Regions from separate parts of the Mesorhizobium sp. P2_C4 genome, predicted to be linked through region 2. Evidence: predicted binding sites of a transcription regulator. Region 2 holds the regulator's gene; each other region holds the start of a gene.
The links. The regulator LexA, encoded in region 2, represses DNA repair genes until DNA is damaged. The targets are predictions, from matches to a motif close to TGTTCNNNNTGTGTTCNG.
Positions count from the first base shown of each region.

Region 1: the regulator LexA is predicted to act here: its motif matches at 1,290-1,307, upstream of AC1DX6_RS01760 (DNA recombination protein RmuC).
Region 3: the regulator LexA is predicted to act here: its motif matches at 1,580-1,597, upstream of AC1DX6_RS23585 (helicase-related protein).

Region 1 covers NZ_JBFUDT010000001.1:345,992-348,260, forward strand. Annotated here, with positions in the region: gene AC1DX6_RS01760 (DNA recombination protein RmuC) at 7-1,257, opposite strand; gene def (peptide deformylase) at 1,362-1,892, shown strand; gene fmt (methionyl-tRNA formyltransferase) at 1,903-2,269, shown strand, end outside.
Region 2 covers NZ_JBFUDT010000003.1:755,635-757,903, forward strand. Annotated here, with positions in the region: gene kynU (kynureninase) at 1-444, opposite strand, end outside; gene lexA (transcriptional repressor LexA) at 924-1,664, shown strand; gene AC1DX6_RS16280 (ComEC/Rec2 family competence protein) at 1,658-2,269, opposite strand, start outside.
Region 3 covers NZ_JBFUDT010000007.1:18,776-21,044, forward strand. Annotated here, with positions in the region: gene AC1DX6_RS23585 (helicase-related protein) at 1-1,413, opposite strand, end outside; gene AC1DX6_RS23590 (hypothetical protein) at 1,996-2,211, shown strand.

The DNA.
Region 1 (2,269 bases), on a different contig from region 2:
GCCTTCTCAGTCGTCGCCTTCGACGACCCGCAGCCTCAACTGCCCGGTCTTGGAATCCGCCACCCGCACCCCGGGCTCGGCCTTGGCCGGTCCACCGCGCGGCTCAACTTCGCTTTCGCCAAACTCCAGCGCCTCGATCTTCTGGCCGCGCTTGGTCACCTTCGACGTCGACACCAAAATGTCGTCAATGTCCTTGGCCGACTGGCCGAAATGCGTCTGCAGCCGGCGCACCCGCTCGTCGACGCGTGCGACATCCTCCATCAGCCGGATCACCTCGCCCTGGATCAGATGCGCCTGCTCGCGCATGCGGGCGTCCTTGAGGATCGCCTGGATGACCTGGATCGACAGCATCAAAAGCGACGGCGAAACGATGATGACACGGGCGCGGTGCGCCTTCTGGATAAGCGCATCGAAATTCTCGTGGATTTCGGCAAACACCGATTCCGACGGCACGAACATGAAGGCGGTGTCCTGCGTCTCGCCCTGGATCAGGTATTTTTCCGAGATATCGCGGACATGGATCTCGATGTCGCGGCGGAAGGCTTGCGCGGCCACCTTCTGCAAATCGGCGCCGTCGGCAGCGCGGATGGCGTTCCAGGCCTCCAGCGGAAATTTTGCGTCGATGGCCAGCGACGGCGCGCCGTTCGGCATCTTCACCAGGCAGTCGGGCCGGCTGCCGTTCGACAAGGTCGCTTGGAACTCGTAGGCGCCCATCGGCAGGCCGTCGGCGACGATCGCCTCCATGCGCGACTGGCCGAAGGCGCCGCGCGTCTGCTTGTTGGACAGGATCGCCTGCAGCTGCACGACCTGGCCGGCCAGCGACTGGATGTTGCCTTGCGCGGTATCGATGACCGCCAGCCGCTCCTGCAACTTGGCCAGGCTATCATGCGTCGATTTCGTCTGCTCGGTCATGGTCTGGCCGAGGCGGCCGGTCATGGCGTCAAGGCGCTGTCCGATCGACTGGTTGAGTTCGGCCTGTCTTGCGCCGAACACGTCGGCGATGGCGCCCATGCGGCCCTGCATTTCGGCCTGGCTTTGCAGGATACCGGCCATCCGCGCCTCGGCGTCGCGGGCATGGTCGGCTGCCTCCGCGGCGGCAATGGTCCGCGCCCTGGCCGACCGCCACAGCGCTATGACCAGCGCCAGGAACAGGCCGAGAAACAGCACTGCGCCGAACGCCAGCGCGTGGCCGAGCGTGATCGTCGTTGCACCGAGCCGGGCAACAGGCTCGGAAAGGATTGATGTCAGATCATTCATTCGGGCAGCATAGATGATTCGGCCCATCGGCACAGATCAAAACGTGAACGACACCGCAAGCGCCCCGGTTGACGCTTTTCGCGCGAGGTCTTAGGTGAGAACGCATGTCGATCAAGCCACTTATCATCCTTCCCGATCCCGTCCTGCGCCAGCTCTCCAAGCCGGTCGAGCGCGTTGACGGCGCTTTGCGCAAGCTGGCCGGCGACATGCTGGACACTATGTATGACGCGCCCGGCATCGGCCTGGCGGCGATCCAGATCGGCGAACCGCTGCGCATGCTGGTGATCGACCTTGCCAAGGAGGACGAGACGCCGGCGCCGCATGTCTTCATCAATCCTGAAATCCTCGAAAGCGCCGACCAGCGCTCGGTCTACGAGGAAGGCTGCCTGTCGATCCCCGACTACTATGCCGAGGTCGAGCGGCCGGCGGCCGTGCGGGTGAGATATCTCGACCGCGACGGCAAGTCGCAGGAACTCGAAGCCGAGGGGCTGATGGCGACCTGCCTGCAGCACGAGATCGACCACCTCAATGGTGTGCTGTTCATCGACCACATCTCGAAGCTGAAGCGCGACATGGTGGTGAAGAAGTTCAAGAAGCTCGCCAGGGACAAGGTGCCAGGCAAGCTGGTGGGATAGGGGTCGGGAAATGCCCCTTCGCGTCATCTTCATGGGCACGCCTGAATTTTCCGTGCCGACGCTGCGGGCAATCGCCGAGGCCGGGCACGAGATCGTTGCCGTTTACACACAGCCGCCGCGCGCCGCCGGCAGGCGGGGGCTAGAGCTGACGCCATCGCCGGTGCAGCGCGAGGCGGAACGGCTTGGTATCGAGACGCGGACGCCGGTATCGCTGAAAGGCGAGGCCGAGCAACAGGCCTTTAGCGCCTTGCAGGCTGATGTCGCCGTCGTCGTCGCCTATGGATTGCTGTTGCCCAAGGCTATTCTCGAGGCGCCACGGCTCGCTTGCCTGAACGGCCACGCGTCGCTGTTGCCGCGCTGGCGCGGTGCTGCCCCCA
Region 2 (2,269 bases):
GCGTAGCTGAGTGTTTTTTCTTGTCGAGAGCACGCCTTCAGCCATGTAGAGGTCGGTCGGAAAACTGTCGCCCTCGGCGACGATGACCGGCCGCTCCGGCCGCATCGCCATCGCGGCATGCAAAAGCTTGTAGATGTTGACCGAGGTCGTGTCGCAGACCACCGTCTGGCCGGCCGAGGCGCCGATCAGGCGCCCGAGCTGGTCGCCGAGTTCGAGCGGCATATCGAACCAGCCGGCCGTGTTCCAGGCGCGGATCAGGTCGTTCGCCCATTCCTCGGTCGCTGCCTTGCGCAATTCATCGAAAGCGGCATGCGAGGCAGCCCCCAGAGAATTGCCGTCGAGATAGATCACCCCTTGCGGCAGCACAAAGCGGTCGCGCATGGCGCGCAACGGATCCGCGGCATCCATCGCCTCGATGGCCACGAGATCGGGAATTCCTGTCATGGTCTGTCTGCTCCCCCAAGATTCGACGCAACGCTGGAACGACGGCATCCATCGGTCACGAGCGCTTTTCCACCACCTGGCATCGCGCGGCAAGGTTCCACCGATGACAAGCTGTCCGACCAGACGTGGAAAACCAGGAGCCAAGCCAACCCAAGGTTGGCGTTTTGACTTCGTTTCGTTCACGGTTCACTAACCAAACCGCCCCGTCGATATGGCTTCAGTTCCGTGTCCTCTTTGCCGGCTGACGGCCGATTCCAATGCCGCCTTGTTGTAACCCAGAGGCGGCAAACGAAAGCAGAATCAAGGCGATGAGGCGCGATCCGGTGAAAGCGGGGCTGCGCCGCTGGCGCAGCGGTATCATTTCCAGAGCCCTAACACATTCATTAAACTTTAAACGGTTGCGGAACACAACTGGAACAGATAGTGTTTGTTCTGGGTTTGTTTTTCCGATTCTGGTTCGAAATCCCTGGGGGCCCGCCATGCTGACGCGCAAGCAACATGAACTTCTGATGTTCATCCATGAGCGGCTGAAGGAGAGCGGCATTCCGCCCTCATTCGACGAGATGAAGGAAGCGCTCGACCTCGCATCCAAATCCGGCATCCACCGGCTGATCACGGCGCTGGAAGAACGCGGCTTCATTCGTCGGCTACCCAATCGCGCTCGCGCCCTGGAAGTGCTGCGCTTGCCGGACTCGATCGCGCCCGGTCTCAATGCGGCCCGTAAATTTTCGCCGAGCGTTATCCAGGGCAGTCTTGGCCAGGGCGGCGGCCTCGGGCGGCAAATCAAGCCAGGACCGTCCCGTATGCCCTCGGCCGGCAATGACGACGACGTGGTCGCCGCCGTGTCGATCCCGGTGATGGGACGCATCGCCGCCGGTGTGCCGATCGACGCCATCCAGCACCAGACGCATTCGATCTCGGTGCCGCCGGACATGATCATGGGCGGCGAGCACTACGCGCTGGAGGTCAAGGGCGATTCGATGATTGAGGCTGGCATTTTCGACGGCGACACGGTCATCATCCGCAATGCCAATACCGCCAGCCCGGGCGAGATCATCGTGGCGCTGGTCGATGACGAGGAAGCGACACTGAAGCGGTTCCGCCGCAAGGGCGCCTCGATCGCCCTCGAAGCCGCCAACCCGGCCTATGAAACACGCATTTTCGGTCCGGACCGGGTCAAGGTGCAAGGCAAGCTGGTCGGGCTGATACGGCGCTACTGAGCCGGCTCGGCGGCTGATCTGTCGGGCTTCTTGTAGGGCGACATGCCCCTCGCCTCGCGCGAGAACTTTCGTTGGACATGCCAGAGGCGGTATGGCTTGTCGACGGCAAAGTCGATCTCCGGCGGCCTGGTTGCCGATTGCGGGTCGAAGAAGATTGCGGCGCTGCCCAGACGGGCAAGCTGCCGCTTGTTGACGACAAGGACCAGCGGATTGCGGCAAGGGTCGTAGGCGGTCGCGTCGTCGATGATGATCAGGGTCGCAAAGGAACAGGCTTTCCACGCCTCCTTGCGGTCTTCGACATAGGCGACGATGGCGCCGGACGGATGCCGTGCAAGGCACAGCCCGGCCTTGCAATAGAAGGGCGACCCCGGCGGCAGCTCAGCCGGGTCGGCGATGTCGAATTGCTCGCCGCTGTCGTCGAATGTCTCGGGCTCGACGATGGTTTCGGATTTTAGGGCGCGCTTCCAATTGTCGGTCGTGAATTCGTTCGAACGCGCCCGGTTGAGGGCCAGCTCACCGCCGCCGATCGGCAGCGCGACCAGACGGGCGTCTTCCGAGATCAGCACATCGGGCGTGCGTGTGTCGGAAATCGTCAACAGTCCGGC
Region 3 (2,269 bases), on a different contig from region 2:
CTCATGCAGCGCATCCGACAATCTGTCTTCGATTTCGCGCGTCTTTTCCTGCCAGTGTGCCTGATCGGCCAGCCAGCCGGGCCGGTTGGACACGAATGTCCAGGTGCGGATCTCGGCAATACGGTGCGACAGCGTGTCGATGTCGCCCTCGGTGGTGTCGGCGCGGCGCACCTGCTCGGCCATGTAGTTCTCGTCGACATGGCCGTGCCTGGCCAGGTCCATGTAGATCGAGGCGATGAGGTCAGAATGCTGGGCCGGCGCGATCTTCCGGTAGTCGGGCAAGGCACAGGCTTCCCATAACAGCGCCACGCGCTTGGGGTCGGTGGCAAGCGCTCTTATGTCGCCGTCACGCGACAGATGCTCGAGCGCCTGTGCGTCGACCGCCGGCAGTGCCCGGGTCAGGCCTTCGACCGGCGCGTTGGTCTCGATCGAGCGTTTCAGCGCATCGAGGCTGGCGAAATCGAAACGGGCAGAGCGCCACTGCAGCACCTTCACCGGATCGAACTCATGGCCTTCGATCCGCTTGACCAGTTCCTCATCGAGCGGATCGACCTGGCCGGTGACGCCAAAGGTGCCGTCGCGCAGATGCCGGCCGGCGCGACCGGCGATCTGGCCGAGCTCGGCCGCCGTCAAATTGCGATACTGGTAGCCGTCGAATTTGCGGTTCTGGGCAAAGGCAACGTGATCGAGATCGAGATTTAGGCCCATGCCGATGGCGTCGGTGGCGATCAGATAGTCGACATCGCCCGACTGGAACAGCGCCACCTGCGCGTTGCGGGTGCGGGGCGACAGCGCGCCGAGCACGACGGCGGCGCCGCCCTGCTGGCGGCGGATCAGTTCGGCGATGGCATAGACCTCGTCGGCGGAGAAGGCGACGATTGCCGTGCGCCTGGGCAAACGGGTCAGCTTCTTCGAACCGGCATAGGCGAGGTGCGACAGCCGCGGCCGCGTCACCACCGAAACGCCCCTCAGCAGCTTTTGCAGGATGCCGTGCATGGTGGCGGCGCCCAACAGCAGCGTCTCCTGGCGGCCGCGCAGATGCAGGATGCGGTCGGTGAAGATGTGGCCGCGCTCGAGATCGCCGGCCAGCTGCACCTCGTCGATGGCGACGAAGGCCGCGTCGGTCTCGCGCGGCATGGCTTCGACGGTGCAGACGGAATATCTGGCGCCTGGCGGCTGGATCTTCTCCTCGCCGGTGATCAGCGCCACCTTATGGGCGCCGACCTTCTCACAGACACGGGCATAGACTTCGCGGGCCAGTAGCCTGAGCGGCAGGCCGATGATGCCGCTTTCATGCGCCACCATGCGTTCGATGGCGAGATGGGTCTTGCCGGTGTTGGTCGGGCCGAGCACGGCGGTCACGTCGCGGCCCGACAAGATCAGCGGCTCAGTGTGTTTCGGCTGGATGTTCATCGGCCTGGAAATGAGGCTTTCTGCGTCGCGTTGTCGGGAGCGCGCCCCAAAGTGGCGCGTATGACAGGCGACACATAGGGATTTCGTGGGCGAAGCGAAAGCGGAATGTTCCAGCCTGCTGTCCGAGGGTCGCGCTCGAGGGCTGAATCCGTCCCCGGTTAACAGTTGGAACGAGTCTGGAACGAATCGGCGACGAATCAGTGACTCCTGCAGATTCAGCTTTTGTTCACGGCTATATGTGGATTTTGCGACCAGGAGTCTCACCACATGCTGAATCGCTGGAACTGGCCCGATTCATGCAAGCGAACGCAGATGTTAACCTTTGCCGGTGAAAGATCGGATCCTGACGGCGGACCTCACCCAAGATTATGAAATTGTTGATCTTTCCTAACGCGCCTTAATCATTTGGAGGGTGATTTCGGCCTCCGCCGTTAACGTTCCGGTCAAAGCCGGAACGAATCGGCGACGAATCGGCGATGACGAGATTTTCCCGGTTTGTTCACCCCAACATCTTGTGTTGTGAACAGGTTTTCCACCGAGAATCCACAGGCTTGCTAACAGGTTTCGCACAGGCGGCGGCTGTTGCCGTTAATTTCTGCGTACCGGAGTGGCACAGATCGGCATCGCCGGGCGCTTTCGCTGGTCAACCTCAATCCATTCCTGAAGCGTCGCATCGCCTTGAAGCTGTCAGGCCTCAGCCGGACGCCGCTTGCCCGGCTGCCGGCACCGTCGCGCGACCCAGGTCCGATGACCCAGGCCAAGCCTGCAGCCAAGCCAGGGCTGAAGCTTGCCGCCTGACAACCGCGATCGTCCGGTCCCAGTGATTCCGGTACCGGCCGTTGGGCCGGTACATCAT